2 regions of the Kitasatospora sp. NPDC127060 genome follow, and region 1 is predicted to be linked to the other one. Evidence: predicted binding sites of a transcription regulator. Region 1 holds the regulator's gene; the other holds the start of a gene.
What was found. The regulator HspR, encoded in region 1, represses chaperone genes until heat shock. The targets are predictions, from matches to a motif close to TTGAGNNNNNNNNNCTCAA.

Region 1 (11,843 bases):
CCGCCCTCCCCGACCCCACCGCCCGCGAGCTCTACCTCGCCATCCTCCGCGAGGGCGGCCGCGTCCGCGCCGCCGACATCGGCCCGGCGGACCGGGAGGCGCTCGGACAGCTGGTTGAACTCGGCCTTCTGGTGCCGCAGTTGGTGGACAACGCGTACAGCGCGGTCGATCCCCGGTCGGTCGCCGAACGGATCAGTGCCGACATCCGCAGGGCGTGCGCCCGACTGCTGGCCGAAGCCGACCAGATCCCCGGGCAACTGCGCGACCTCACCCGTGCCTACGACACCGCACCCCGCCGCGATCCCGGCCGCAGTAGCGCCAGGATCATCACGGACAAGGCCGAGATCCGTCACGAAGTCGAGCAACTGACCCGGGAGTTCGCCAGTGAGGCGCTGAGTGCACAGCCGGGTGTCAGCCGTGACGCCGGCCAGCTGGCCGAATCCCTGGTCCGCACCCGCCGCTACCTCGAACGCGGTGGCGCCATTCGCTGCCTGTTCGAGCGCGGCGCCCGCACCGACGCCCCGGCAGTGGCCTACGCGGCGGCGGCCACCCGACTCGGCTGCGGGATACGAGTGCTGGACCGGCCGTTCAAACGCTTCATGGTCTTCGACCGCACCGTCGCCGTCATCCCCGCCGCTCCGGACAACAGCAGCGCCGCCATCGTCGACGACCCGCCGACGGTGGCGTTCATCGTGGACGCCTTCGAGCAACTGTGGCACCAGTCCGACGCCGTCAACTGGGATTCCATGACAGAGGGTTCACCCGATCCGGACACCCGCGACCAGATCGCCCGCCTCCTCGCCCGAGGCCTCACCCAACGCGCCGTCGCCACCCGCCTCGGCCTCAGCGAGCGCACCGTGGCCAGTCACATCGCCCGCCTGCGCGAGCTGTACGACGCCGAGACCCTCTTCCAGCTCGGCTGGCAGATGGGGGGAGCCCGCAATGCCTGAGCCGGTACTCGACCTGCCCGACGCCGCCGCCCGCGAGCTCTACCGCGCGATCCTGGCCGAAGAAGGCCGGATACACATCGGTGAGATCTGCCCAGAGGACGAAGCCACCGTCAAGCGACTCGCCGACCTCGGACTGACCGTCCTCCGCGTTGCCGACAGCACCTACAGCGCGGTGAGCCCCCGTGCCGTCGGTGACCGCGTCGGGGCAGATCTGCGGGAGGAGAGTGCCCGCCTGCTCGTCCGGTCCGCCGAGGCGCCAGACCTGCTGGAGGACCTGACCCAGGCCCACGATCAGGTGGGTCGCCTGCTCGCGAAGGGGCTCACGCAGCGGGCGATCGCCAGCCGCACGGGGCTGAGCGAGCGGACCGTGGCCGGCCACATCGCCCGGCTGCGTGACGTGTACGACGCCGAGACCCTGTTCCAGCTCGGCCGGCAGAAGCGGGGAGCCCGGACGGGGGAGTCCGGTGGGTGAGTTCGGCTCAGCCGGTGGCGGCGCCGGTCGGCCAGTAGCCGGGAAGGGCGGTCTGCTGCCGGGGGACGTTGAAGCGGTCGCCGGGGGCGGTCCAGAAGCCCTCGCGGAGGGAGAGCGCCATGCCGGCCCAGTCCAGGGCGGTCTCCACGGTGTGGTGGAGGGCCTCCTGGGACCAGGTGTCGTCGAAGACCAGCGGCAGGACGGGGGCGACCTGCTCGATGGTGGCGATCAGCGGGTTGTGGGTGATGGCCTCGTCGACGAGCAGGACGATCGGCTTCCGCAGCGCCGACGCCCAACCGAGTTCGAGGCTGACCCCGGCCGAGAGCGGGGCACCGACGTAGGCGAACACCAGGTCCGCGGACTGCAGCGCCCGGAAGTCGGACGGCACCCGGGGCTCGGGCGCCCGGCCGGCAACGGTCCAGGCGTCGCTGTGGTGCGCGCTGTACACGGCGGCACCGCTGCGGAGCAGGGTGGTGCGGAGCGTCGTCAGCCGCGTCCGGCTGGCGAGCGTCACCACGCTGTCCGCGGGGCCGGTCAGCCGCATCAGCGGCGCGGCCAGGAACACACGTGCACGCCGACCCTCAGGGGCCTGGCTGTCGTTGTGACGCAGGTAGGGCTCGGTCATGTCGACTCCGGGGGAAGGCCGACCAGGGGAGAGTGCGTCGGCGAATGCGTTGGATTTGGGCTGCTCTGCGGCGTAATGCCGATGTTTGGTGAACGGCTAGTCATTTGACGGTACATTGGCAAGATGTGGTGTCTTGCCGGACCATTGGGAGCGAACTGATCGTCCATCGCATGACGCCACCCCGTCCAGGTTCACGAGGTGGCATCTGGATGCCTGGCAGGGAGATGACGCACGCATGCGACAGGGGGGATGGCGTAGCCACACGGCCATACGGCACTATGGGGGTGCGCGTTCCATGGCTGATGATTAGTTCGATACCTGGGTTTTGAGGGAAGTGGTTGGCTGATGTCTCGCATCCAACGGCACGTCCGGAGGGTCGTGCTCCCGGTTGTCATCGGTGTGGCGATGCTGGTGGCCGTGTGCTCCTCGCTCCCTCAGGAACGACCCGTGAGCTCCGGGCACATTGCTGCGGTTGCACTCATCCAAAACGACATAAACTGGACGTGAGGTTCGCCGCCCCCAGGTCACGGGAAAGTGCGGTGCCGCCCAGGTGCGGCTGGTGACTCACGGTTGGATCGGGGCGTCTTGGGTCGCTCGTCCGAGAACGTAGCCCAGTTGGAACAGCGAATCCACGTTGTAGTCGTCTCGCATCTCCGCTATGTGGCGCGCCAGGGTTCTTTCGCTGATGCCCAGGCGGCGTGCGATGACGCGGTGGTTCGTTCCTTCAAGCAGTAGTTCGATGATCGTCTGTCGCAGCCTGGAGACGACCTCCTGCGGAACTGCTCGATTCCCGTCGAACTCAAGTGCGCGGGCCCAGTTGCGTTCAAATATCTCATCGGCGAGATATTTGATGACGGATTGATCGTATATGAATGCCGCAAGGCCCATGTCATCGGCAACAGGAATTACAGCTATTCGGCGATCGATGATGATGAGTCTGGTGTAGGGCTCGTCCAGGGTGCGGAACTGTGAACCTGCCGCAGTCAAGGTGGTGACGTAGTCCCTGGTCGGCTGGTGATATCGCGTGCTCGCGTGGTAGATGGTTCTCATGCTGGCGCCAAGCCGGAGGACCGCAAGGTCGGGCTCGATGCTTGCTGCGAGGACCTCGGGCGGGCGAGGCCCGCCAGGCTGCATCGCAAGCGCTTCCACCAGTCCCTTTTCGGTGGACTGCCGGAGCCTCTGGTTTATGAGCGCTTTTCCGCGAACGTATTCGATCGGGCCGCCGATCTGGCTTGGCGAGTGAAATCCTTCGGCAAGTTCATTGAAATCCGTGGGGATCGATATAGCGCGGGACAGTAGATCCAGTGCCTGTCGCTGCCAAGTGAGGCTGAGGCTCATCGAAAGCTGTGCGGGGTCGACTGCCACGAACGTTCCGGGCTCATCGATATCGGGGACCAGTAGTCCGATTTCTGTCAGTTCGTTAAGTGCATCTGTGGCGGCATATTTATCGTCCTTTCGGATCGTCCTGCCGCGCCTCTGACTGATGGCCAGGAAGAGCTCTCGGGCTTCGGGTGACAGGGTGCGAGATCCATTCGCTGGAAGACCTGCCTGCTCCCGGCCGCTCATTTTTCTCTCCTTGCCATTTTCCGGACAAGATGGTTGGTGAAGCCCGTGGAATACGTGAATTCGACCGGCTCGGTGTGACCCTGCTGGTAGGCGAGGACCGTCCAGCGGACAGCCACTCTCTCACCACACGCCAGCCGCCGGCACCCCCCGAACAGGAGGGAGCCGGCGGCTGTGGTGCGGTCCGGGCCCCGGGTCAGCGCTTGGGGCGCCAGACGACGAGGGCGCTGGATTGCGGCGTGGGGGGCTGGTAGGGGACGAGGTCGCGGCGGTAGGAGGCGTGGACGGCGGCCTCGCGCTGCTGGATGGCGGTGGCGGCGCCTTCGAGGGAGTCGACCAGCTCGGTGATGCGGGACTGGAGGGCGGTGACCTGGTTCTCCAGCTCGATGATCCGTTTGATGCCGGCCAGGTTGATGCCCTCGTCCTGGGAGAGCCGCTGGACCTCGCGCAGCTGCTGGATGTCGCGGGCGGAGTAGCGGCGGCCGCGGCCGGCGGTGCGGTCGGGGCAGACCAGGCCGAGGCGGTCGTACTGGCGCAGGGTCTGCGGGTGGAGGCCGGAGAGTTCGGCGGCGACCGAGATGACGTACACCGGGGTGTCCTCGGTGAGCACGTACTGCGGCGGGGCGGCGGCGCGGCGGGGCCGACGGGGGCCGTTGCCGGGCAGGCCCTCGCCGAGGCCGGGGCCGATGGGGCCGTTGGAGTCCATCGGGCCGTCGGCGCCCATCGGATTCATCGGGTTGAGGGGGTTCGGGGACATCTGGTCGTCACGCTCCCTTCGCCGCCCGGAAGAGAGCGGCTCGTGGGTCGTCGGAGGCGGTGGCCTCGCGGTACTGCTCCAGCGCGTTCAGCGCGTCGCCGGTGACGTGCTGCGGCACCACGACCTCGACGGTGACGAGGAGGTCGCCGCGGGTGCCGTCCTTGCGGGTGGCGCCCTTGCCGCGGGCGCGCATGGTGAGGCCGTTGGCGCTGCCCGGGGGGAGCTTGAGCTTCACGGCGGGGCCGTTCAGCGTGGGCACCTCGATGGTGGCGCCGAGGGCGGCCTCGGGGAAGGTGACCGGGACGGTGACGGTGAGGTTGTCACCCTTGCGTCCGAAGACCGGGTGCGGGTCGACGTGCACGGTGACGTAGAGGTCGCCGGGCTGGCCGCCGCGTTCGCCCTGGGCGCCCTTGCCCTTGAGCCGGATCCGCTGGTCGGCCTGGACGCCGGCCGGGATGCGGACCTGCATGGTGCGGGCGGAGCTGGCCCGGCCGCTGCCGTGGCAGTCGGGGCACGGGTCGTCGACGATCATGCCGCGGCCGCGGCAGTCCTTGCACGGCTCGGAGAGTGCGAAGGCGCCCTGGCCGCGGCTGACGGTGCCGGCGCCGACGCAGGTCGGGCAGACCCGCGGGGTGGTGCCGGACTTGGCGCCGGTGCCGTTGCAGAGGCGGCAGGGGGCCTGGCTGGTCATCCGCAGCGGCACGGTCGCGCCGTCGACGGCCTCCTCGAAGGAGAGCGTCACTTCGGTCTCGACGTCGGCGCCGCGCCGGGGCTGGGCCTGCCGGGTGCCGCCGCGGTTGAAGAGGCCGCCGAAGACGTCGCCGATTCCGCCGCCGCCCCCGCCGCCCTGGTTGCCGCTGAAGAGGTCGCCGAAGTCGAAGCCGTAGCTGCCGGTGCCGGGGCCGCCGGTGCGGAACCCGCCGTTGGCGAAGAGGCTGCGGGCCTCGTCGTACTCCTTGCGGCGCTTCTCGTCGGAGAGGACGTCGTAGGCCTCGGAGATGTCCTTGAAGCGCTCCTCGGCCTTGGCGTCGCCCTTGTTCGCGTCGGGGTGGAACTCGCGGGCCAGCTTGCGGTAGGTCTTCTTGATCTCGGTGGCGGTGGCGTCCTTGGGCACGCCGAGGACCTTGTAGTAGTCCTTCTCCACGTAGTCCTTGCCACTCATGCGCCCACCTCGCCGAGCTCGGCAGCCGCGGAGCGGTACACGCACTTCAGAATGGTTCGCCCGCTGCGCTCGCTCACGGCTTCCGCCACCTCCCGATGTCCATCGTCACTGCGCTGTCAACAGCAGCCGAAAGAAGTGCTGTTGACAGCGCGCTGCGGAGTCGGCCGCCGTACTGGCCGGCGTACGACTCCGCAGCGCACTGGTTGTCAGCTGTCACAGGTTGTCAGCTGTCCGAGCCACCGTCGGACTTGTCCGGGTCGGCGGACTTGGCCTCGGCGTCCGGGCCGGGCGTCGTCTGGGTGCCGGGCTGGGGCTCGGCGACGGCGACCATGGCCGGGCGGATGATCCGCTCGCCGATGCGGTAGCCGGGCTGGAGGATCTGCACGCAGGTGTCCTCGGTGACGTCCGAGGAGTAGCTGTGCATCAGAGCCTCGTGCTGGGTCGGGTCGAAGGGCTCGCCCTCCTTGCCGAACTGCTGCAGGCCCAGCTTGGCGACGACCATCTCCAGGGAGTCGGAGACGGACTTGAAGCCGCCCGTCACCTCGCCGTGCTCGCGGGCGCGGCCGATGTCGTCCAGCACGGGGATCAGGGACTCCAGGATGTTGGAGACCGCGATCTCGCGGACCGTCAGCCGGTCGCGCTCGACCCGCTTGCGGTAGTTCTGGTACTCGGCCTGCAGGCGCTGCAGGTCAGCGGTGCGCTCGGCCAGCTCGCGCTTGGCCGCGGCGAGCTCGTCGGAGCCCTCGCCGGCACCGCCGGCCGCGGCTTCCTCGGCAGCCTTGATCACGGCTTCCTCGGCGGCGGAGTCGTCGCCGGGCTTACCGCCCTGCGGCTTGTCCGTCATGCCGACGCACCGCCCTTGGGCTTCTCGTCGTCCACGATCTCGGCGTCGACGACGTCGTCCTCCTTGGCGTGGGTGGACTCGCCGGCCGCGGCGGCACCGGCACCGGCGGCGTCGGCGTTGGCGTAGAGCGCCTGGCCGAGCTTCTGGGCGGTGGTGGAGACCTTCTCGGAGGCCTCGCGGATCTTCGCGATGTCCTCGCCCTTGAGGGCTTCCTTGAGCTCGCCGATGGCGGTCTCGACCTCGGTCTTGACGTCGGCGGGGAGCTTGTCGGAGTTGTCCGCGATGAACTTCTCGGTCGAGTAGACGAGCTGCTCGGCGGAGTTGCGGGTCTCGACGGCCTCGCGGCGCTTGTGGTCGTCCTCGGCGTACTGCTCGGCCTCGCGGCGCATGCGGTCGACCTCGTCCTTCGGCAGCGAGGAGCCGCCGGTGACGGTCATCTTCTGCTCCTTGCCGGTGCCGAGGTCCTTCGCGCCGACGTGCATGATGCCGTTGGCGTCGATGTCGAAGGTGACCTCGATCTGCGGCAGGCCGCGCGGCGCCGGCGGCAGGCCGGTCAGCTCGAACATCCCGAGCTTCTTGTTGTACGCCGCGATCTCGCGCTCGCCCTGGTAGACCTGGATCTGCACGGACGGCTGGTTGTCCTCGGCCGTGGTGAAGATCTCGGAGCGCTTGGTCGGGATCGTGGTGTTGCGCTCGATCAGCTTGGTCATGATGCCGCCCTTGGTCTCGATGCCGAGGGACAGCGGGGTGACGTCCAGCAGGAGGACGTCCTTGACCTCGCCCTTGAGGACACCGGCCTGGAGCGCGGCGCCGATGGCGACGACCTCGTCCGGGTTGACGCCCTTGTTGGCGTCCTGGCCGCCGGTCAGCTCCTTGACGAGCTCGGCGACGGCGGGCATGCGGGTCGAGCCACCGACCAGGACGACGTGGTCGATCTCGGAGAGCGAGATGCCGGCGTCCTTGATCACGTTGTGGAACGGGACCTTGCAGCGCTCGAGCAGGTCCGCGGTCAGCTGCTGGAACTGGGCGCGGGTGAGCTTCTCGTCCAGGTGCAGCGGGCCCTCGGCGGAGGCCGTGATGTACGGCAGGTTGATCGAGGTCTCGGAGGACGAGGACAGCTCGATCTTGGCCTTCTCGGCGGCCTCGCGAAGACGCTGCAGGGCCATCTTGTCCTTGGACAGGTCGACGCCGTGGCCGGACTGGAAGACCTTGACCAGGTGGTCGACGACGCGCTGGTCCCAGTCGTCGCCACCGAGGTGGTTGTCACCGTTGGTGGCCTTCACCTCGACGACCCCGTCGCCGATCTCCAGCAGGGAGACGTCGAAGGTGCCGCCGCCGAGGTCGAAGACCAGGATGGTCTGGTCGTCCTTGTCCAGGCCGTACGCGAGGGCGGCCGCGGTCGGCTCGTTGACGATGCGCAGGACGTTGAGGCCCGCGATCTCACCGGCCTCCTTGGTGGCCTGGCGCTCCGAGTCGTTGAAGTACGCCGGGACGGTGATGACGGCGTCGGTGACGGTCTCGCCCAGGTAGGCCTCGGCGTCGCGCTTCAGCTTCTGCAGCACGAAGGCCGAGATCTGCTGCGGGTTGAAGTCCTTGCCGTCGATGTTGATCTTCCACCCGGTGCCCATGTGGCGCTTCACCGAGCGGATGGTGCGGTCGACGTTGGTGACCGCCTGGCGCTTGGCCACCTCGCCGACCAGGACCTCGCCGTTCTTCGCGAAGGCGACGACGGACGGCGTGGTCCGAGCGCCCTCGGCGTTCGTGATGACGGTGGGCTCGCCACCCTCCAGAACGCTGACGACCGAGTTCGTCGTGCCGAGGTCGATGCCGACCGCGCGTGCCATCGTAGGTACCTCCACGGAAGAGTTGAGCTTTACGGGCTCAAGGATGCACGACTCGACGGGGGGCGTCAACAGGTATGAGTGCCAGTCGCTCAACTTTGCTGAGGCCCGACGCGGCGCGGACGGTGCCCGGCGGCGGGGCGGTGGCGGCGGCAATGGCGATGGCGGTGGCGGGGTCGGCGACGAGGGTGCGGGCCGCGGCGGTGCGGGCGACGGCGGCCGCGGACGGCCGGGGCGGCGGGCGTGCGGTCACGTGACTGCCGCCATAGCTTGGGAACCTTCTGGAGAACTGTTGCGCACCGGTAATGTCCGGGCCGTCGGCCCGGCAAGTTACCGACCAGTACAATCAGTTCGGAAAACTGCAGAACCGCAGAACCGCAGAACCGCAGACACTGCTCAACCGCAAGCCGCAGGAGACGGAGAGCGATGCAACTAGCAGCGATCGTCATCTCGCTGGTCACGTTCGTGATCGGCACCGCGCTCGCCCTCCGTGCGGCGTGGCACATCTTCAGGGTCGTGCTGACCGGCGCGCCGGACTCGACCCGCTTCGGGAAGCCCGCCCAGCGGGTCAAGACCGTCGCGACCGAGTTCTTCGGCCACACCCGGATGAACCGCTGGGGGATCGTGGGCATCGCCCACTGGTTCGTCGCGGTCGGCTTCTTCAGCCTGGTGCTGACCATCGTCAACGCGATGGGCCAGCTCTTCGACGCCGAGTGGGAACTGCCGATCATCGGCAACTGGATGATCTGGCAGCTCTTCGTCGAGCTCGTCGGCACCCTGACCACGCTGGGCATCGCCACCCTGATGGTGATCCGCCTGATGAGCCTGCCGTCCCGGTCGGGCCGCAAGTCCCGGTTCGCCGGCTCGATCGCCTGGCAGGCCTTCTACGTCGAGTACACGATCCTCGGCATCGGCCTCTGCATCCTGATGCTGCGCGCCCTGGAGGGCGCCCTGGCCGGCGTCGACTCGTACGGCCCGGAGCACCTGGTCTCGTACCCGATCACCTCCGCGCTGAGCGGCCTGTCGCACGGCACGCTGGAGAACCTGGTCTACCTGTTCGCGATGCTGAAGATCTGCATCTCGTTCGCGTGGGCGGTCACCATCGGCCTCAACCCCTCGATGGGCGTGGCCTGGCACCGCTTCCTCGGCTTCTTCAACATCTACTTCAAGCGCGAGGAGGACGGCGGCACCGCGCTCGGAGCGCTCCGTCCGATGACGAGCAAGGGCGAGCCGATCGACTTCGAGGACCCGGCCGAGGACGCCGTCTTCGGCGTCTCCCAGGTCGAGCACTTCTCCTGGAAGGGCATCCTCGACTTCTCCACCTGCACCGAGTGCGGTCGCTGCCAGTCGCAGTGCCCGGCCTGGAACACCGGCAAGCCGCTCTCGCCCAAGCTGCTGATCATGAGCCTGCGCGAGCACGCCTACGGCAAGGCCCCCTACCTGCTGGCCGGTGGCGGCAAGGACATGGAGGGCACCGAGCAGGCGACCGCCGAGCAGCTCAAGGACGTCCCGGCGGCCGCGCTGGCCGAGGCCGAGCGCCCGCTGATCGGCACCGCCGAAGAGAACGGCGTCATCGACCCGGACGTCCTGTGGTCCTGCACCACCTGCGGCGCCTGCGTCGAGCAGTGCCCGGTGGACATCGAGCACATCGACCACATCGTCGACATGCGCCGCTACCAGGTGATGATCGAGAGCAACTTCCCGACCGAGGCCGGGACGATGCTCAAGAACCTGGAGAACAAGGGCAACCCGTGGGGCATGGCCACCAAGGCCCGCCTGGACTGGGTCAAGGAGCTCAAGAAGGAGACCGGCATCGAGGTGCCGGTGATCGGCGAGGACATCGACCCCGCCGAGGTCGAGTACCTCTACTGGGTCGGCTGCGCCGGTGCCCTGGAGGACCGCGCCAAGAAGACCACCAAGGCCTTCGCGGAGCTGCTGCACACCGCCGGCGTGAAGTTCGCCATCCTCGGCAAGGAGGAGACCTGCACCGGTGACTCCCCGCGCCGCCTGGGCAACGAGTTCCTCTTCCAGATGCTCGGCGCGCAGAACGTGGAGACGCTGAACGCCGCGCTGGAGGACGCCCCGACCAAGCGGATCGTGGCCACCTGCCCGCACTGCTTCAACACCATCGCCAACGAGTACCCGCAGCTCGGCGGGCACTTCGAGGTGATCCACCACACCCAGCTGCTGCAGCACCTGATCGACGAGGGCAAGCTCGTCCCGGTGAACCCGGTCGAGGGCCTGATCACCTACCACGACCCCTGCTACCTGGGCCGCCACAACAAGGTCTACAGCCCGCCGCGCGAGATCATGGACAAGGTCCCCGGTCTGCGCCAGCAGGAGATGCACCGACACAAGGAGCGCGGCTTCTGCTGCGGCGCCGGCGGCGCCCGGATGTGGATGGAGGAGCGCATCGGCAAGCGGATCAACACCGAGCGCGTGGACGAGGCGCTGTCCCTCGACCCGGACATCGTCTCCACCGCCTGCCCGTTCTGCCTGGTGATGCTCTCCGACTCGGTCAACGGCAAGAAGAACGAGGGCGCGGCCAAGGAGCACCTCAAGGTGGTCGACGTGGCCCAGCTGCTGCTCGACTCGGTGAAGGCGACCCCGCCGGCCGAGGCCGAGGAGCCGGCGACGGTGGACGCGTAACCGCGACCGCTGTTCGACAGTTCTGCAACAACCGCCCGGCCCGGTGGACGCCGCCAACGCGCCCGCCGGGCCGGGCTTTTCGGTGCCCCGGGCGACGGCCGGCGGTACGGCGGGCGGACGGCGAGTGACGCTGATCGCACGACCGCCGGACGGGCATTCGGTCGGAAGGAAATACAGTAGGCGCCGGACCGGCGAGAGCCGGTCGACCCGTTCCAGGACGGGACCAGACCACCGACGGAGGTATCGGCCCGCCGGGCCGGGCCGCAGAGACCACAAGGGGAACAGCGCAGACCATGACCGAGGCGATCATGCTCGTCGGTGGTAAGGGCACGCGACTGCGTCCGCTGACCACCCACACTCCCAAGCCGATGCTGCCGGTTGCCGGTGTTCCGTTCATCGCGCACCAGCTGGCCCGCGCGGCCGCCGCCGGCGTCACCCGGGTGGTGCTGGCCACGTCCTACCTGGCCGAGGTGTTCGAGGACCACTTCCAGGACGGCACCCCGTACGGGATCGAACTGGTCTACCTGACCGAGCGCGAGCCGCTGGGCACCGGCGGGGCCATCCGCAACGCCGCCTCCGGGCTGACCTGCGGACCGGACGAACCGGTCCTGGTCTTCAACGGGGACATCCTCTCCGGCCTCGACATCGCCGCCCTGCGGGACGGCCACGTGGCCGCCGGGGCCGACGTCACGCTGCACCTCACCCGGGTGGAGGACCCGCGGGCCTTCGGCCTCGTCCCCACCGACGCCGACGGCCGGGTGCTGGAGTTCCTGGAGAAGCCGGAGACGCCGGAGCAGATCGTCACCGACCAGATCAACGCCGGCTGCTACGTCTTCACCCGGTCCGTCATCGACCGCATCCCGGCCGGCCGGGAGGTCTCCGTCGAGCGCGAGACCTTCCCCGAGCTGCTGGCCACCGGCGCCCTGCTGCGCGGCGTCGTCGACACCTCGTACTGGCTGGACCTCGGCACCCCGGGCGCG
Region 2 (11,843 bases), on a different contig from region 1:
GCGCCGGCCTCGGCGGCACGATCATCGCCGGACCGGTGCTGGACGCGATGCCCGGCTCGATCCTGGCCCTGACCGCGATCGGCGCCCTGGTGGTGTTCACGGTCGGCGCCTTCACCATGGCGTTGCAGTGCCTGTTCGGCATCATCGGCATCGGCCTGGCCGTGCTGGTCTTCGTGGTGCTCGGCAACCCGAGCGCCGGCGGCGTCTACCCCGCCCCGATGATGCCGCCGTTCTGGCGCGCGATCGGCTCGCTGATCCCCAACGGCGCCGGCACCAGCGCCACCAAGTCGATCGCCTACTTCAGCTCCACCAACCTGGGCATGCCGATCCTGGTCCTGGTGATCTGGGCGGTGATCGGCATCGGCGTCGCCTTCCTCGCCGTCCTGCGCGGCCCGCGCGGCCCGCGCGACGGCGAGCGCGAGCTCACCACCGAGGCCCCCGCCACGGCCTGAGCCCCGACGCGGCACCGATCCGGCACCGCTCCGGCACCGACCCGAGCCCCTGGCCAGCACGGCCGGGGGCTCGGTCGCGTTCCGAAGGGGTACGGGCCGGGCTCAGCCGCCCGCGAGCGGCCCCGGGTCGGCGACGATCGCGCGCACCACGCCCACCGCCGCGCCCAGCAGCGGGCCGCGCCGGCCCAGCCGGGAGACCGTCAGCCGCTCCGGCGTCCACGGCCGTACCGTCACCCGGGCGGTCAGCTCGCGCCGCATCGCCGACAGCAGCCAGGGCGCCAGCCGGGCGTAGCCGCCGCCCAGCACCACTTCGGCCGGGTCCAGCAGGTTGACCGCCCCGGCGGCCGCGATGCCGAGTGCCGAGCCCGCCCCGGCCAGCGCGGCCCGGACCGGTTCGTCCCCGGCGGCGGCCCGTTCGGCCAGCAGCGTCACCCAGTCGCCGCGCACGCCGGCCAGCCCGGCCGCCCGCAGCACCGCCGTCTCGCCCGCGTACTGCTCCAGGCAGCCGTGCGCCCCGCAGGCGCAGCGCGGCCCCTCCGGGTGGACGGGCATGTGCCCGAGTTCGCCCGCGTAGCCGCGCGCCCCGCGCAGCAGTCGGCCGCCGACCACCACGGCCGCGCCGACGCCCGCCTCGGCGGAGACGTACAGGAAGTCCTCCGGGCTCTCGCCCAGCCACCGTTCGGCCAGTCCGCCGAGGTTGGCCTCGTTGTCCGCCTCCACCGGCAGCTCCCCCAGGCCGTCCCCGGCCAGCCGCAGCGCCGGGCGCAGCGCGGCGGCCAGCGGGACGTCCTGCCAGCCGAGGTTGGCGGCCCGCTGGAGCACCCCGCCGCCGACCAGCCCGGGGACGGCCAGGGTGAGCCCGGCCGGGCGCAGGCCCGACTCGGCGACGGCCGAGTGGATCAGCCGGGCGAGGTCGGTCATCACGGCGGCGGGCGGCCGGCCGCGGTTGGCGCTCTCCTGGCGGCGCCAGGCGCGGACCTCCCCGCGCAGGTCGACCACGCAGACGCCGAGGTGGCGGACGCCGATCTCGGCGCCCAGGCCGCCGGGGCCCAGCGGGTTGAGTCCGAGCGCGGTGCCGGGGCGGCCGACCTTGCCGCTGGGGGCGGCCGGGCCCTCCTCGACGACCAGGCCGCCGGAGATCAGCTGTTCGGCGAGCGAGGAGACCGCGGCCCTGGTCAGCCCGGTCTCGGCGGCCACCTCGGCGCGCGAGCGGGGGCCGCGGGCGATCACCCCGAGCACCAGGGCCAGGTTGGCCCGGCGCATCCCCTGCTGGCTGGCGGGCCCGGCCCGAACGCCGTCCGGCTCCCCGCGCATAACTCTCACCTCACGGTCTCGGAGCGCTCACGGTCACGGAGCGGCTCACGGTCACGGAGCGGCTCACGGTCACGGCGCACCTCTTGGACTCAGGTCGCGTCCCGTGGCATCTCGGGTGCAGCGTAACCGGGTTCCACCTCGGAGTGCGTCCGCACGACGGGGCTGGTGAAGACCCAGCGCCGCATCGCCCAGAAGCGGAACAGCATGGCGACGAAGGTGCCGACGACCATCCCGCTGAGGAAGTCCGCGACCTCCTGCTGGAACGGGCTGAGGTAGGGCTCGCGCAGGCCGAGGGCGTACCGGGAGAGCGCCAGCGGGATCACGTTCACGCCGATCGCCACCGCGCTGACCAGGAAGAACAGCAGGGCCTCCGGTGGGCGCCCGTCCGTCCGGAAGGCCCAGCGGCGGTTGAGTACATAGGAGACGACGGTGGCGATCACCGTCGCCACCGTCAGCGCCACCACCGGCGCGTGCGCCAGGACGGTGAACTTGAGCTCGAAGTCGATCACCGTGGTGAGCGCGAAGCAGCCGCTGCCGACCAGCAGGAACTTCACCGGTCGGCGGTGCCGCACCAGGAACGGGCGCAGCCGGGCCGGCACCCGGGCCAGGGCGCGCTGCGTGGGGGACGGCATCTCCGCAGTGTTGCACGCGGAGCGGCCGTCCCCCCGTCGGCCACGTCAGGCCGCGGCGACCAGCACCCCGGCGGGCTCCAGGGCCAGCGCGAGCACCTCCCGGACGTCCGCCACCGGGTGGACGGTGAGCCGCTCCAGCACCTCGGCGGGGACGTCGTCCAGGTCGGCCTCGTTGCGCTTGGGGATGATCACCGTGGTGAGGCCGGCCCGGTCGGCGGCGAGCAGCTTCTGCTTCACCCCGCCGATCGGCAGCACCCGCCCGGTCAGCGACACCTCGCCCGTCATCGCCACGTCGGTGCGCACCTTGCGGCCCGAGAGCAGCGAGGCCAGCGCCGTGGTCATGGTGATGCCGGCGCTCGGCCCGTCCTTGGGGACGGCCCCGGCCGGGACGTGCAGGTGCACGCCGCGGTCGCGCAACGAGGTGACCGGCAGTTCCAGCTCGGCACCGCGCGAACGCAGGAAGGAGAGCGCGATGTGCGCGGACTCCTTCATCACGTCGCCCAGCTGCCCGGTGAGGGTCAGCCCGGTGCCGCCGGTCTCGGCGTCGGCCAGCGAGGCCTCGATGTAGAGGACGTCGCCGCCGGCTCCGGTGACGGCGAGGCCGGTGGCCACCCCGGGGACGGCGGTGCGCCGCTCGGCGGGCTGCTGGGCGGACTCCGGCACGTGGTGCGGTCGGCCGATCAGGGCGCGCAGGTGCTCCGCGCCGACCGTGGCGGGCAGCTCGCGCTCGCCCAGCTCGGCCTGTGCGGCGATCTTGCGCAGCACCCGGGCGATCGAGCGCTCCAGGGTGCGCACGCCCGCCTCCCGGGTGTACTCCCCGGCGAGGCGGCGCAGCGCCTCCTCGTCGACGCTGACCTGTCCGTCGCCGAGGCCGGCCTTCTCCAGCTGGCGCGGGAGCAGGTGGTCGCGGGCGATGACGACCTTTTCGTCCTCCGTGTAGCCGTCCAGGCGGACCAGCTCCATCCGGTCGAGCAGCGGCTCGGGGATGGCCTCCAGCACGTTGGCGGTGGCGAGGAAGACGACGTCGGAGAGGTCGAGCTCGACCTCCAGGTAGTGGTCCCGGAAGGTGTGGTTCTGGGCCGGGTCCAGCACCTCCAGCAGGGCGGCGGCCGGGTCTCCCCGGTAGTCGGAGCCGACCTTGTCGATCTCGTCGAGCAGGACGACCGGGTTCATCGAGCCGGCCTCCTTGATCGCCCGCACCAGCCGGCCGGGCAGCGCGCCGACGTAGGTGCGCCGGTGGCCGCGGATCTCCGCCTCGTCCCGGACGCCGCCGAGCGCGACCCGGACGAACTTGCGGCCCATGGCGCGGGCCACCGATTCACCGAGCGAGGTCTTGCCGACGCCGGGCGGGCCGACCAGGGCGAGCACCGCGCCTCCCCGGCGGCCGCCGATCAGGCCGAGCCCCTGGTCGGCCCGGCGCTTGCGGACGGCCAGGTACTCGACGATCCGCTCCTTCACGTCGCCGAGGCCGGCGTGGTCGGCGTCCAGCACGGCGCGGGCGCCGGCGATGTCGTACGCGTCCTCGGTGCGCTCGTTCCAGGGCAGCTCCAGGACGGTGTCCAGCCAGGTGCGGATCCAGGAGCCCTCGGGTGACTGGTCGGAGGAGCGCTCCAGCTTGTCGACCTCCTTGAGCGCCGCCTCGCGGACCTTCTCGGGCAGGTCGGCGGCCTCGACCCGGGCGCGGTAGTCGCCCTCCTCGTCGGCCGGGTCGCCGTTCAGCTCGGCCAGCTCCTTGCGGACGGCCTCCAGCTGGCGGCGGAGCAGGAACTCCTTCTGCTGCTTGGCCACGCCCTCCTCGACGTCCTTGCGGATGGTGTCGTTGACCTCCTCCTCGGCGAGGTGGTCGCGCAGCAGGGTGAGCGCGTACTCCAGTCGGGCGACCTGGTCGGCCTCCAGCAGCACCTTGAGCTTCTGCTCGGCGGTGGCGAAGGGCGCGTAGCCGATGTTGTCGGCGAGCTCGCCGACGCCCTCGATCCGGTCGACGCGGTCGACGATCTGCCAGGCGCCGCGCCTGCGCAGCCACTGGGTGGACAGCGCCTTGTACTCCTTGACCAGCTCGGCGGCCCGACCGGCCACCGGCATGCCGACCGAGGACTCCTTGAAGGGCGTGGTCTCCACCCAGAGCGCGGCGCCGGGGCCGGTGGTGCCGACCCCGATCCGGACCCGGCGCACGGCGCGCACCAGTGCGGCGGGGTCGCCGTCGGCGAGGCGGCCGACCTGCTCCACGGTGGCCAGCGTGCCGGCCGCCGCGTACGAGCCGTCCACCCGCGGGACCAGCAGGACCTGCGGCTTGCCGGAGCCGGTGACCGCCGCGCGGGCGGCCTCGACCGCGGCGCGCACCTCGGTGTCCTTGAGGTCCAGCGGAACGACCATGCCCGGGAGGACGACCTCGTCGTCGAGCGGCAGCACGGGCAGGGTGAGCGGTGTGGACGTCGATGCCATGATCTCTCCCCAGTCAGCGAACTTGAGTCGACCTGACTAAGTCTTCGCGGGCACCGGATGTTCCCGGCATCTTGTTCGCTGTGAGCGAACGCGCCGTCACCGGGGCGGTCGAGTGGAGGCGCCGTCAAAAGGGCGGGGAAAGAACGGCCCAAGAGGGCCCCGGCGTCAGCGCGCGGCGGACGGCGGCCGCACCCCGGCCCGCACCACCGCGAAGACCTGAGCGGTCGAGGAGGCGGCGGAGCCGACCCCCCGGAGCCGCGCCGAGCGGATCCGCGGCCGCGGCGGGCGGCGCTCGATCCGGCGCAGCCAGGGCCACAGCGCCGTCCCGGTGAGCAGCGCGGCCGGGTGCCCCACGGCCGTGACCAGGTCCTTCCCGGTGACGATCTGCTGGACGATCATCAGCCCGGCACCGGCCAGCACCGCCACCCGGGCGGACCGCGGCAGTGCCCCGGCCGCCGCGCCCAGGCAGGCGAACACCCCGTAGCTGACCCCGATGTCCAGCCGGTCCATCGCCTCCGGCGCCAGCCGCCCGGCCTCCACCGCGGTGATCACCACGCCCTGGGAGAGCAGCGTGGCCGCGACGTGCCCGATCGCGAACACCGCCGCCGCCCGGGCCGGGCCGACCCGGCGCTCCAGCGGCGCCAGGGTGAGGGCGAATCCCCACAGGTAGGGGACCCAGTCGCCGCCGGCCACCCAGACCCCGCTGAGCACGAGAGCCCGCAACGGGTGCTGGAGCAGGTTGTGGCCGTCCGAACTGGAGGCCTCCTGCAAGCGCTGGACGAGTTCCGGATCGGCGAGCCGGGCGAGGGTGGAAGTCGCTCCCACCACGGCCAGATATCCGAGCGTGAAGGGAGTGCGCCGGGGCGTCGGCACGCGTTCCAGCAGCCATTCGAGGACGCCGCCGCGAAGTCCGCACCGGAGCATTCCGTACGGCACCCGCGCGGACCCGCGCCCGGCGGAGTCCCGCCGCAGTCCCGCCATGACGCCTCCGCTCCACGCCCGCGGCCGGCGGTGCCCGAAGGTGCCCGGAGTACCGGCGCGGACGCCGGATTCCGCCCTGCGCGGCGTTGTCGCGGCCACGCTACGTCGAGGTTCTGAGAGGCACCTGAGAAAAGCCCGTGAAGACCGTCGACGCGGGGAGCGGCCGGATTACCGACATTGGTCCAGACCTTCTCCCGATTAACGCGTCAGTAGGGGCTCTGACCGGCGACTTGGCGTCAACTGAACTGCATACGTACCGTTACGCAGTGAAAATTCGCCGGGTAAGGTATCGGCCCGTGCCCACTCGTGCAGTGGGCCCAAGGGCGGCCGGACAGCCGCTCTCCGCGGGCCGGAAACGTCCGGTCCACCTGCCGGGAGGCATCCGCTGTCCGTACGCTGCGGAGTGCGCGGGAGAAGTGGGCGGAAGACCATCCGCCCGCCGCTCCCGGGCGCGCGACGGGACGGCGGACCCGGCACAGTCCACGACGGAACAAGACTACGAGCGGAGCCCCGCCATCCCCACAGGTGGCCGGCCCGCAGCCCTGGGGGCGGTGGCGTGACCGTGACAGAAATTCAGCAGGACAACCCCAACACCGGCGGCACTGTGAGCAGCCAGCGCAGAGTGCTGGTGGTGGAGGACGAACCCACGATCGCCGAGTCGATCGCCGCCCGGCTGGGCGCCGAGGGGTTCAAGGTCGCCGTGGCCCACGACGGCCCCGGCGCGGTGGACGGCTTCCACACCTGGCAGCCGGACCTGGTGGTCCTGGACATCATGCTGCCCGGCTTCGACGGGCTGGAGGTGTGCCGCCGGATCCAGGCCCAACGCCCGGTGCCGGTACTGATGCTGACCGCCCGCGACGACGAGACGGACCTGCTGGTCGGCCTCGGCGTCGGTGCCGACGACTACATGACCAAGCCCTTCTCGATGCGCGAACTGGCCGCCCGGGTCAACGTGCTGCTGCGCCGCGTCGAGCGCGCCCAGCAGGCCGCCCGCACGCCCGCGCTCGGCAGCCTGCGCTTCGGCGAGCTGGAGATCGACCACGTGCAGCGCCGGGTCCGGCTCGCCTCGGGCGACGTCCACCTGACGCCGACCGAGTTCGACCTGCTGGCCTGCCTGGCCGCCCAGCCGCGCGCGGTGCTCACCCGCGAGCAGCTGCTGGCCGAGGTCTGGGACTGGACCGACGCGTCCGGCACCCGCACCGTCGACAGCCACGTGAAGGCGCTCCGCCGCAAGATCGGTGCCAGCTGGATCCGCACCGTCCACGGCGTCGGATACGCGCTGGAGGCCCCGCTCTCCTGACGGGGGCTCCGGGCGACGGGCCACCGGGGGGCCCGTGTCCGGCACCGCCGTGACACCACGCGGGGATCACAGGGGACCAATGACCTTTCCACAGCAACGCAACGGGGACGCCGACGGCGCGCGCCCGCAGAACCTGGCAGCCCGCGCGGCCAGCCGGGTCTGGGCCGACATCCGTCCGCTCGACCCGGTCCGCTCGATCAAGGGCAAGCTCGCCCTGCTGGTGATCGTCTCCGTGTTCCTGGCCACCGGGATGGTGGTCGTCGCGATCAGGTCCGAGACCCAGATCCGGATCATCATGGTCTTCTCCATGATCGCCTCGCTGCTGTTCATGCAGTTCCTCGCGCACGGGCTGACCGCCCCGCTGCGCGAGATGACGGACGCCGCCCGCGCGATGGCCTCCGGCGACTACAGCCGCCGGGTCGAGGTGAGTTCGCGCGACGAGATCGGCGAGCTGGCGGCCGCCTTCAACGCCATGGCCGCCGACCTCCAGGCCGCCGACCGGCACCGCCGCGAGCTGGTCGCCAACGTCTCGCACGAGCTGCGCACGCCGATCGCCGCGCTGCGCGCCGTGCTGGAGAACGTGGTGGACGGCGTCGTCCAGCCCAATCCGGCGACGCTGGGGGCCGCGCTGGAGCAGACCGAGCGGCTCGGCCGACTGGTCACCCACCTGCTGGACCTCTCCAAGATCGACGACGGCGTGGTCGACCTGGACGCCCGCCCGTTCGAGGTGCGCGAGTTCCTGGACGGCGTGCTGCGCGGGGTCACCGTGGACGGCGCGACGGCCGGCGGGGCGTTCTCCCGGCGCGGCGACGTCCGACTGGCCCTGGAGGTCAGCCCCGCCGGGCTGACCGCCGTGGCGGACCCGGAACGGCTCCACCAGGTGGTCGCCAACCTGGTCGACAACGCCTGCAAGCACTCCCCGCCCGGCGGCACCGTCACGGTGCGCGCCAGACCCGAGGGCGAGGAGGGCGGCCTGCTGCTGGAGGTCCAGGACGAGGGTCCGGGCATCCCGCCGGCGGACCGCGGCCGGGTCTTCGAACGGTTCAGCCGCAGCGGCACCGCGACCGCCGCCGGACCGGGCGCGGACGGCGGCACCGGGCTGGGCCTGGCGATCGCCCGCTGGGCGGTGGACCTGCACGGCGGCCGGATCGCCGTGGCGGAGTCGCCGCGCGGCTGTCGGATCGAGGTCCGGCTGCCGGGACAGTCCTGAGCGCCGGGACATTTGTCACAGATCCGACACAGACGCATACGAAGATCGTCAATCGATTCGCCTGGCTGTTTGTCCGCTTTCGCCCCGCTTTGCGGGGCGATCGGGCCCGATCGGTTCCCCTCAGATACGGCTTTCTAACGTACTTTTTCAGCCAACCTGCAGGTCAGGACTGTGATCTGGGCGACGCCTGGGGCCCGGGGACTGCGCGATCACTGGTCAGGGGCGTAGCCTTAATCCCCGCTGTCCAAACATCCCAAAAGGAAGCGGAAGAGGGCGGTTGCCGCCGTGTCGCCACAGTCCCCTGAAACCCCCAACAGCTCGGCCCCACGCAGTACGGAGAAGCCCACTGGCTTCGGCCCCAATGAGTGGCTCGTCGATGAGATCTACCAGCAGTACCTCCAGGACCCGAACTCGGTAGACCGAGCCTGGTGGGACTTTTTCGCCGACTACAAGCCCGGTACCGAGGTGACCCCAGTGACCCAGGCCGCGACCCAGGCCGGCCCCACGCCGACCCCTGCCGCTGCCCCCGTGCCCGCCGCTGCTGCTGCTCCGGCCGCACCTGCCGCACCCGCCGCCCCGGCCGCTCCGGCCCCGGCTGCCGCACCGCTCGCCGCCGCGCCCGCCGCGCCGCCGGCCCCCAAGGCCGCCGCCCCGGCCGCGCCCGCCGCCACCGCCGCGGCCGGCCCCGAGCTGGTCCAGCTGCGCGGCCCGGCCAAGGCCGTCGCCACCAACATGGACGCCTCGCTGGAGGTGCCGACCGCGACCTCGGTCCGCGCCGTCCCGGCGAAGCTGTTGATCGACAACCGCATCGTCATCAACAACCACCTGCAGCGCGCCCGCGGCGGCAAGGTCTCCTTCACCCACCTGATCGGTTACGCCCTGGTCCAGGCCATCAAGGCCGCCCCGGGCATGAACTACAGCTACAAGGTGGAGGACGGCAAGGCCTTCCTGGTCAAGCCGGAGCACGTCAACCTCGGCCTGGCCATCGACCTGGTCAAGCCGAACGGCGACCGCCAGCTCGTCGTCGCGGCCATCAAGAAGGCCGAGACCCTCGACTTCTACGGCTTCTGGCAGGCCTACGAGGACATCGTCCGCCGGGCCCGCGCCAACAAGCTGACCATGGACGACTTCACCGGCGTCACGGTCTCGCTGACCAACCCCGGCGGCATCGGCACCGTGCACTCCGTGCCGCGCCTGATGCAGAACCAGGGCACCATCGTCGGCGTCGGCGCCATGGAGTACCCGGCCGAGTTCCAGGGCTCCGCCCCGGAGACCCTGTCCCGGCTGGGCGTCTCCAAGATCATGACGCTGACCTCGACCTACGACCACCGCGTCATCCAGGGCGCGGCGTCCGGCGAGTTCCTGCGCGAGATCCACCGCCTGCTGCTCGGCGAGAACGGCTTCTACGACGAGATCTTCGAGTCGCTGCGGATCCCGTACGAGCCGGTCCGCTGGGCCACCGACGTCGCCACCACCCACGACGACGAGGTCAACAAGACCGCGCGCGTCATGGAGCTGATCCACGCGTACCGCGTGCGCGGCCACCTGATGGCCGACACCGACCCGCTGGAGTACAAGCAGCGCAAGCACCCCGACCTGGACGTCACCACCCACGGCCTCACCCTGTGGGACCTGGAGCGCGAGTTCGCGGTCGGCGGCTTCGGCGGCCAGAAGATGATGAAGCTCCGCGACATCCTCGGCCTGCTGCGCAACACGTACTGCCGCACCGTCGGCGTCGAGTACATGCACATCCAGGACCCGAAGCAGCGCAAGTGGCTGCAGGAGCGCCTGGAGAAGCCGTACGCGAAGCCCGAGCGCGAGGAGCAGCTGCGGATCCTCCGCCGCCTCAACTCGGCCGAGGCCTTCGAGACCTTCCTGCAGACCAAGTACGTCGGCCAGAAGCGCTTCTCGCTGGAGGGCGGTGAGTCGCTGATCGCCCTGCTGGACGCGACCATCGACGCCGCCGCCGAGCACCGCCTCGACGAGGCCGTCATCGGCATGGCCCACCGCGGCCGCCTGAACGTGCTGGCCAACATCGTCGGCAAGCCGTACGGCAAGATCTTCGGCGAGTTCGAGGGCAACCTCGACCCGAAGTCGATGCACGGCTCCGGCGACGTCAAGTACCACCTGGGCTCCGAGGGCACCTTCACCGGCCTGGACGGCGAGACCATCAAGGTCTCGCTCGCCGCGAACCCCTCCCACCTGGAGACGGTCGACCCGGTCGTCGAGGGCATCGCCCGCGCCAAGCAGGACATCCTGGACCAGGGCGGCACCACCTTCCCGGTGCTGCCGATCCAGATCCACGGCGACGCGGCCTTCGCCGGCCAGGGCGTCGTCGCGGAGACCCTGAACATGTCGCAGCTGCGCGGCTACCGCACCGGCGGCACGATCCACCTGGTGGTCAACAACCAGGTCGGCTTCACCGCCGCCCCGGCGTCCTCGCGCTCGTCGATGTACTGCACCGACGTGGCCCGGATGATCGAGGCCCCGATCTTCCACGTGAACGGCGACGACCCGGAGGCCGTGGTCCGCGTCGCGCGGCTCGCCTTCGAGTTCCGCCAGGCGTTCCACAAGGACGTCGTGATCGACCTCATCTGCTACCGCCGCCGCGGTCACAACGAGGCCGACAACCCGTCGTTCACCCAGCCGCTGATGTACGACCTGATCGACAAGAAGCGCTCGGTGCGCAAGCTGTACACCGAGGGCCTGATCGGTCGCGGCGACATCACCATGGAAGAGGCGGAGCAGGCGCTCCAGGACTTCCAGGGCCAGCTGGAGAAGGTCTTCGCCGAGGTCCGCGACGCGGCCCAGGCTCCGGCCGACGCCACCGCCGGCAAGCCGGTCGCCGACTTCCCGGTCTCCATCCAGACCGGCATCTCCCAGGAGATGGTCAAGCGGATCGCCGCCTCGCAGGTCAACCACCCGGACTGGCTGACCGTCCACCCGCGCCTGCTGCCCCAGCTGCAGCGCCGCGCCGCCTCGGTCGAGGACAACACCATCGACTGGGCGATGGGCGAGACCCTCGCCATCGGCTCGCTGCTCATGGAGGGCCACCCGGTCCGCCTGGCCGGCCAGGACAGCCGCCGCGGCACCTTCGGCCAGCGGCACGCCGTCCTGATCGACCGCAAGACCGGCGAGGACTACACCCCGCTGCAGTACCTCACCGAGGACCAGGCCCGCTACACCGTCTACGACAGCCTGCTGTCGGAGTACGCGGCCATGGGCTTCGAGTACGGCTACTCGCTGACCCGCCCGAACGCGCTGGTCATGTGGGAGGCGCAGTTCGGCGACTTCGTCAACGGCGCGCAGACCATGGTGGACGAGTACATCGCCTCCGCCGAGCAGAAGTGGGGCCAGCACTCCGGCGTCACCCTGCTGCTGCCGCACGGCTACGAGGGCCAGGGCCCGGACCACTCGTCCGCCCGCCCGGAGCGCTTCCTCCAGCTGTGCGCGCAGGACAACATGACGGTCGCGATGCCGACCCTGCCGTCGAACTACTTCCACCTGCTGCG

Region 2: lon (endopeptidase La) is a predicted target of HspR. The motif match lies at 4,863-4,881, and genes of this name have one in related genera.

Annotation. Positions count from the first base shown of each region.
Region 1 is NZ_JBHXEG010000027.1:42,046-53,888, forward strand. It holds gene ACFWIS_RS17340 (helix-turn-helix domain-containing protein) at 1-950, shown strand, start outside; gene ACFWIS_RS17345 (LuxR C-terminal-related transcriptional regulator) at 943-1,422, shown strand; gene ACFWIS_RS17350 (hypothetical protein) at 1,430-2,047, opposite strand; gene ACFWIS_RS17355 (helix-turn-helix domain-containing protein) at 2,612-3,613, opposite strand; gene ACFWIS_RS17360 (heat shock protein transcriptional repressor HspR) at 3,807-4,316, opposite strand; gene dnaJ (molecular chaperone DnaJ) at 4,375-5,529, opposite strand; gene grpE (nucleotide exchange factor GrpE) at 5,753-6,373, opposite strand; gene dnaK (molecular chaperone DnaK) at 6,370-8,217, opposite strand; gene ACFWIS_RS17380 ((Fe-S)-binding protein) at 8,641-10,863, shown strand; partial or broken gene ACFWIS_RS17385 (sugar phosphate nucleotidyltransferase) at 11,157-11,843, shown strand, end outside.
Region 2 is NZ_JBHXEG010000003.1:20,231-32,073, reverse strand. It holds gene ACFWIS_RS03210 (ABC transporter permease) at 1-452, shown strand, start outside; gene ACFWIS_RS03205 (ROK family protein) at 555-1,766, opposite strand; gene ACFWIS_RS03200 (GtrA family protein) at 1,856-2,398, opposite strand; gene lon (endopeptidase La) at 2,444-4,840, opposite strand; gene ACFWIS_RS03190 (rhomboid-like protein) at 5,006-5,764, opposite strand; gene ACFWIS_RS03185 (response regulator transcription factor) at 6,384-7,121, shown strand; gene ACFWIS_RS03180 (sensor histidine kinase) at 7,201-8,331, shown strand; gene ACFWIS_RS03175 (multifunctional oxoglutarate decarboxylase/oxoglutarate dehydrogenase thiamine pyrophosphate-binding subunit/dihydrolipoyllysine-residue succinyltransferase subunit) at 8,617-11,843, shown strand, end outside.